Methylotuvimicrobium sp. KM2: one gene and its partner. The protein of the gene in region 1 interacts with the protein of each later gene in a pairwise test. Links are inferred from orthologs where the notes say so. Each region holds a gene or a part of one and is shown in the gene's direction. Other genes may lie near its edges.

What was found. The genes of interacting proteins can lie anywhere in the genome.
Region 2: the proteins of WJM45_RS18440 (region 1) and hypB interact in binary tests that used the Escherichia coli proteins (3 or more experiments, as listed by UniProt). The link is inferred for Methylotuvimicrobium sp. KM2 from one-to-one orthologs.

Annotation. Positions count from the first base shown.
Region 1 is NZ_CP150634.1:4,376,391-4,380,419, reverse strand. What follows is about bases 1-2,909. They hold WJM45_RS18440 (peptidylprolyl isomerase), read left to right. Parts: upstream 1-1,168; coding sequence 1,169-1,651; downstream 1,652-2,909. Other genes in these bases: hemF (oxygen-dependent coproporphyrinogen oxidase), read right to left, coding at 2,766-2,909; WJM45_RS18435 (TraB/GumN family protein), read left to right, coding at 1,733-2,710; greB (transcription elongation factor GreB), read right to left, coding at 571-1,068; wecC (UDP-N-acetyl-D-mannosamine dehydrogenase), read left to right, coding at 1-561. In the rest of the region: more of hemF, read right to left, coding at 2,910-3,686; WJM45_RS18425 (hypothetical protein), read right to left, coding at 3,772-4,029. UniProt on the Escherichia coli protein: Folding helper with both chaperone and peptidyl-prolyl cis-trans isomerase (PPIase) activities. Chaperone activity prevents aggregation of unfolded or partially folded proteins and promotes their correct folding.
Region 2 is NZ_CP150634.1:2,479,666-2,482,570, forward strand. It holds hypB (hydrogenase nickel incorporation protein HypB), read left to right. Parts: upstream 1-976; coding sequence 977-1,834; downstream 1,835-2,905. Other genes in the region: WJM45_RS10520 (ketosteroid isomerase-related protein), read left to right, coding at 1-270; WJM45_RS10525 (VOC family protein), read right to left, coding at 343-783; hypD (hydrogenase formation protein HypD), read left to right, coding at 1,844-2,905. UniProt on the Escherichia coli protein: Involved in the maturation of [NiFe] hydrogenases. Required for nickel insertion into the metal center of the hydrogenase. Exhibits a low intrinsic GTPase activity, which is essential for nickel insertion.

The DNA of each region.
Region 1 (4,029 bases):
AATATCGCTTTCGCTAACGAACTGTCGCTGATTTGCGATCAAGAAAATATCAACGTTTGGGAATTGATCAAATTGGCGAATCGTCATCCGCGAGTTAATATATTGCAACCAGGCCCTGGCGTCGGCGGGCATTGTATTGCCGTGGATCCTTGGTTTATTGTGGCGAGGTCGCCGGATCAAGCCAGACTCATTAGAACCGCTCGTGAAGTCAACGATGCCAAACCGCATTGGGTCATCGATAAAGTCAAAGTCAGTGCCGATAAATTCAAAAATCCTGTTATCGGCTGTTTGGGTTTGGCTTTTAAAGCCGATGTCGACGATTTGAGGGAGTCGCCGGCTTTGGATATCGTCAAGGAAATACGAAAGCAAGCCATTGGCGAGGTACTGGTCGCCGAACCCAACTTAACGGAATACAAGGACTTTACGCTTTTGCCTTATCAAGAAGTTATCAAGCGGTCCGATATCGTGTTGCTGTTAGTCGATCATAAGCCGTTTAAATCGTTGAAGGCGGCCGACCTCAAAGAGAAAATTTTGATCGATACGCGCGGCGTGATTCAATAGTTTTCCGAGTCATACTTCATAGGCAATGTCCAGCACCGTATACTGTATGACTTGATTAGCAATGTTAATGACGACCACATCGTCAAAAGTCTTTTTCAATAAAGCCTTGGCGAGTGGCGAATCCAAGCTGATATGCTGTTTAGCCGGATCGAGTTCGTCTGCGCCTACGATTCGGTATTTGACTTCCTTTCCTTCGGCGTTTTCCACTGTTACCCAAGCACCGAAATAGATGCGATCTTCATCGTTCGGTGTTTGATCGACCACTTTTAGTATCGGCAAGCGTTTTTGCAAGTAATGAATACGTCTGTCGAGACCGCGCAGTTCTTTTTTTCGATAGATATATTCGGCGTTTTCCGAACGGTCGCCCTCTGCGGCTGCGGCGGCAAGCGCTTCAGTTACCTCTTTACGTTTTTCCCATATCTGTTTGAGCTCTTGTTCCAAGGCTTGATAGCCATGACGGGTGATGTAGGGAGATGATTTAGGTTGAGGTGGTCTCCAGCGGCTCATGATTACTATAGTATTGAAATAAATTTTGAAGATTTTCACACAAACGTGCGTCAATTTTATATCATAAACAGCCCTTCATTAATCAATTAAAGGTTTATTTATGCAAGTTGCTGACAATATGGCGGTTTCGATCCATTACACATTAACTAACTCGGCAGGCGAGCAACTCGATAGCTCGATAGGCAGTGATGCGTTAGTTTATCTTCACGGCAGCGGCAATATCATTCCCGGTTTAGAAAAAGCTTTACAGGGTAAATCGGTCGGAGACAAATTCCAAGTTGCCATCGCTCCGGAAGACGGATATGGCGAATATTTTCAAGAGATGGTTCAGGTTATCCCGCGCAAGATGTTTGAAGGTGTTGATAACGTGGAAGTCGGTATGCAGTTTCATGCCGATGTCAGTTCCGGTCCCGGTATTGTCACCGTTATTAAGGTCGAAGGCGACGAAGTGACGATTGACGGTAATCATCCTCTAGCTGGAGAGTCGCTGAATTTCGATGTTGAAGTCACCGATATCAGGGCTGCGACAGAGGATGAATTGGCTCACGGCCATATTCATGGAGTTGGCGGCGTAGATCACTAAGCCGCAATTACTCAATATTTTTACGAGAACCGAATGCGTTGCTAGAGCCCGAGCAACACAAACGTTCCATCTTTCATCATTATGAAGACGTTCAAATCTGCCGCGCATGACAAAGTCGTTTGCTATTTTTTAGGGTTCGCGCTTTTAATTGCGGGGCCGGTTTATTCTGAAACCTCGCTATGGCGGGTTAGTAAAGATGATGCCGAATTGTTTATCGGCGGTACTATTCATTTGCTGAGTACTTCGGATTATCCGTTACCCGAAGCGTTTGATCGGGTTTATCGAAAAGCCGACAAATTAGTGTTGGAAGTCGATTTAGCCGACTTTTCCGGGCAGGAAGCGCAAATAGCTATGATGCGGCGTTTACAATATGTCGACGGTACGACATTGCGTGATGAGCTTAACGCCGAGACCTATGCCGAATTGCAGCGTTTTTGTAAACATGCGGGCATACCGATTGAGTCTTTACAGAACTTGAAGCCGCCTTTGGTCGCGATTAGTCTGATGATGTTTGAATTACATCGTCTTGGTTTAGCCGAAGCCGGCGTGGATCATTTTTTTAGCGCGAAAGCCAAGTCTGATAATAAGCCCGTTGGGGCGTTAGAATCGTTGGAGACGCAAATATCCGCACTGGAGCAGATGGGACTGGGGCAGGGGAACGAACTCATTTTGTCCACGTTAAGAGAAATTCAAGAACTCCCCGCGTTGCTGGGGGAGCTCAAGTCTGCATGGCGTTCAGGCGATCTTGATATTTTGGATGAGTTAGGCATCGCGGCGATGCGTAGCGATTACCCTCGCCTATATCGAGATCTGCTGGTGAGTCGCAATAATGCTTGGGTGCCTAAGATTGAGGCGATGCTAAGAACACCCGAGCGCGAGTTGATTTTAGTCGGCGTGTTGCATTTAGCCGGGCAAGAAGGTGTTTTGCGGCAATTATGCGAACGGGGTTATATAGTCGAATCTTATCGGTCTTTTCCTGTTAACAACGATCATGAAGATGCTTTCATCGTTCCGCAGAATGTAAGTGCTTGGAGTGCGTTTGGATGCGATCCTCAATAGACGCATCCCATACCTTTTATTCTTAGACGGTTTTTTCAATCAAAAGGGAGTAAGTTTATTGGTCTTGGCCCAGCCAATCTTGCGGCGTTAAATAGCGCTCGTACAATTCGGCTTCGGGCGAGCCTGGTTCCGGGTGCCAATTATAGCGCCAGTTCGCAACCGGCGGCATCGACATTAAAATCGATTCGGTGCGTCCGCCCGATTGTAAGCCGAAGAGTGTGCCGCGATCGTAAACCAGATTGAATTCGACGTAACGTCCGCGACGATAGAGTTGAAACTCGCGTTCTCGATCGCCGTAAGGCATGTTCTTGCGTTTTTCGATAATCGGTACGTAGGCATCGATATAGTGATTACCGATGCTTTGCATGAATGCAAAGCATTGCCCGAAGCCCCATTCATTCAGATCGTCGAAGAACAACCCACCCGCACCGCGTGTTTCGCCGCGGTGTTTCAAATAAAAATACTCGTCGCACCATTTCTTATAGCGAGGATAAACCTCTTTGCCGAAAGGCTCGCAGGCTAGGCGTGCGGTTTGATGCCAATGCTGCACGTCTTCATAAAACGGATAAAAAGGCGTTAAATCGAATCCGCCGCCGAACCACCAAATCGGCTCTTCGCCGGGTTTTTCCGCGACAAAAAAGCGCACATTGGCATGTGAAGTCGGAACATAGGGGTTACGCGGATGAATGACTAATGAAACGCCCATCGCTTGAAATCGGCGGCCTGTCAACTCCGGCCTCGCGGCTGTCGCTGACGCAGGTAGTTGGTTACCGAAGACGTGAGAAAAATTGACGCCGCCTTGTTCGATGACGTGGCCGTTGCTTAATACTCGGGTCTTGCCGCCTCCGCCTTCAGGTCTTTGCCAGTCGTCTTCGATAAATCTTGCGTTCGGTTCCTGGCTTTCCAGCGCGGCGCAGATCCGATTTTGTAAATCCAGTAGAAAGTTTTTGACGTTGTCGATGTCTTTGTTATTCATTGTTTATTAGAGTATCAAGAGGAAGCGGGCGTTAAAATCTATCAGTTTTTGTAAGGTTACGCCAAGTTTTTTGCGTGCTCACTTTTTAGCGGGAATCAAGAAAATGCCGGAACAAATCCGGATTAAGTTTTTTTAGGTCCGCTCTTAAAGCGATCGATGTCGACTCAAGCGGTTCGGCGCTTAATTGCTTGGCTAGGTTGAATGCGAGAAAACCTTCCGCTTCGCCGTTTAAAATAAGGTCTTGTTTGGCCAGAGCCGGCTTGATCAATAGTATCCAGGCCGGGAAAAACTGTGTCGGCAGCTCGAGGTCAAGCTTCTGAAATCGTTGCCAGTCGTCGGAAAG
Region 2 (2,905 bases), 1.9 Mb from region 1 along the record:
GCCTTTACGCAGTTCATGGCTTGCATGAATAATAATTACAAGGAAGAATTAGTCGACATGGTCATCATGGCCACCCCGGACGGTAAACGTGCCGCAGCGGAGTTCGTCGTCTTGGGCGAATACTTACAAACGGACGAAGGCTTACCGGAAGCTGCCGGACAAACTTACAGACTGCCCGCGGGCGCCTTCTTCGAAATCCGCGATAACAAAGTCGCTCGCATTTCCAATTATTACAACTTGCAAGACTGGATTGCCCAAGTTAACAGCTAATTCGGCTTTCATTCGATTCCCGAGCTCGACGCGGGAATCGAATAGCTAACTTTTCAAATCCTATGAATTTAATTACCACGTTCCGGTATTTTGCATCGAAGCCCAAGGCTCCTTCGGCTCCAGCGGCTCGCTTTTTTGCAATAATTCGATCGAAATTTCATCCGGCGAACGAATAAAGGCCATATGTCCATCCCGAGGCGGACGGTTGATCGTAACGCCCGCATCCATCAATTTTCGGCACGTTTCGTAAATGTCGTCGACCTCGAAAGCCAAATGACCGAAGTTGCGGCCACCGGTGTATTCCTCAGGGTCCCAATTGTAGGTCAACTCCAGCAACGGCGCGTCTTGAACCGCGGCTTGATCCTTATCTTTCGGCGCCGCTAAATATACGAGTGTAAAGCGGCCCTGCTCGCTCTCCATCCGTTTGGTTTCACTCAAGCCGAGCTTATGGCAATAAAAATCCAATGCTTCGTCCAAATCGCGAACCCGTACCATCGTGTGTAAATAACGCATGTTATTGACTCCTTATATTTTAAATAAACGAGTTTATGGGAATTCCACTCTGAGATTCAACCTTCCAACCTTACTCAGGATTGCCGAATTCTGAATGCCCTCAAACCCTCGAAGTGCTATTATCGGCTTGTGCCATTCATGGTGCTCATATAACATAGTTATGCACTTTTTAGAAGTTACAGAGGCTATCCCTATGTGCAATACCTGCGGTTGTAATATCACGCCCGGTAATCGTCCTTTCGTTTTAGCGGAAAAACCGACTAACGGTACCACGACGATCACGGTGCTGAAAAATTTACTCGCCAAAAACGACAACCAAGCCGAACATAACCGGAGTCATTTCGATGCACGAAAGGTCTTGGCGATCAACCTGATGTCCTCACCCGGCTCGGGTAAAACCGCCTTGCTCGAAGCAACGATCAAGCGGCTGAACGGTTCTTTAGACCTGGCTGTAATCGAAGGCGATCTCGAAACCGAAAACGATGCCGCCAGAATTCGCGCGCATGGCGTACCTGCGCATCAAATCACAACAGGAACAGCATGTCATCTCGATGCGCATCTGATTCACGATGCACTGCATCATATCGACTTGTCGTCTATCGATATCTTGTTCATAGAAAATGTCGGTAACCTCGTTTGTCCAGCCAGTTTCGATTTAGGACATCATTTGAACGTGACCCTGCTCTCGACGACCGAAGGAGACGACAAACCGGCCAAGTATCCGGTCATGTTTCGAGCGGCGGATTTGATGCTGATCACCAAGAGCGATTTATTGCCGTTTCTCGACGATTTTTCACCGGAAAGGGCCGAACAAGCACTACGTAATTTAGCCAGTAAGGCGCAGGTGTTTAACCTATCTTCTCGGCAGAATAACGATTCCGGGTTGGATGCCTGGATCGATTGGCTGCACGAACAACTCCAAGCGCATCGAAACAAACTGGCACAACAACAAACGACACGCCCAAACGTCCAGCGAGACGGCCAATTACTGCATACCGATCCGGCGCAAGTCCGCTTTCGCCCGGTTGTTAAAGCCGGCGTACCAGCCTGAGGTCTTTCGATGGCACTCGACGCACGACAATGGCTCGATCAAATCCGCGCACTGCCTTTGACCTCGCCGGTGCGCATCATGAACGTCTGCGGCGGTCATGAGCGTTCGATTTCGATGGCGGGACTCAGAAGCGCCCTGCCCGACATGATCGATTTGATTCCGGGCCCCGGCTGCCCGGTTTGCATTTGTCCGGAAGAAGATATTTATCAAGCGATACAAATCGGTCTGAACGAACCCGATAGCATAGTCGTGGCGTTCGGCGATATGCTGCGCGTGCCGGTCAATGTTTCGAGCAAGTCGGTACGCTCTCTCGAACAAGCCAAAGCCGCCGGCGCCGACATTCGCCCCATCGCCTCGCCTTCCGAAGCGGTTCGAATCGCAAAATCCGAACCCGATAAAACTGTCGTGTTTTTCGTCGCCGGATTCGAAACGACCTGCGCCCCGGTCGCCGGCATGCTCTCCGAAGGCATTCCCGATAACTTATTGCTGCTGATGAGCGGTCGCCTGACTTGGCCTGCGGTTGCGATGCTGCTCGACTACGAAACGCCGTCGTTCGATGCGCTGATTGCCCCAGGCCATGTTTCAACCGTGATGGGGCCTGAGGAATGGCAATTCGTCGTGGACCGCCACGGCTTCCCGGCCGCGATTGCCGGTTTCACGCCGGACAGTTTATTGGCGGCGATTTATTCTGTTTTACGACAAAAACTCGACGGCCGAATTTTTTTGGATAATTGCTACGAGCAAGTCGTTAAACCGCATGGCAATCCGACCGCCCGCCGATTGATCGAAAGCACCCTGACGATCGTCGATGCCCCTTGGCGAGGAATCGGTATCATACCGGCATCGGGACTTGAACTTAGCGCCGACTATGCACAGCATAACGCCCGGTTTCGTTTTCCCGTCCATGCCGAAAATGCAAGAAAAAATGCCGGCACGATGCCGCCGGGCTGCGACTGTGCGAGAGTCGTGCTGGGGCGCATCAAGCCGGTCGACTGCAAGCTCTACGGCGTTTCATGCACACCGCGCTCGCCGGTTGGGCCGTGCATGGTTTCCGATGAAGGCGCCTGCCGA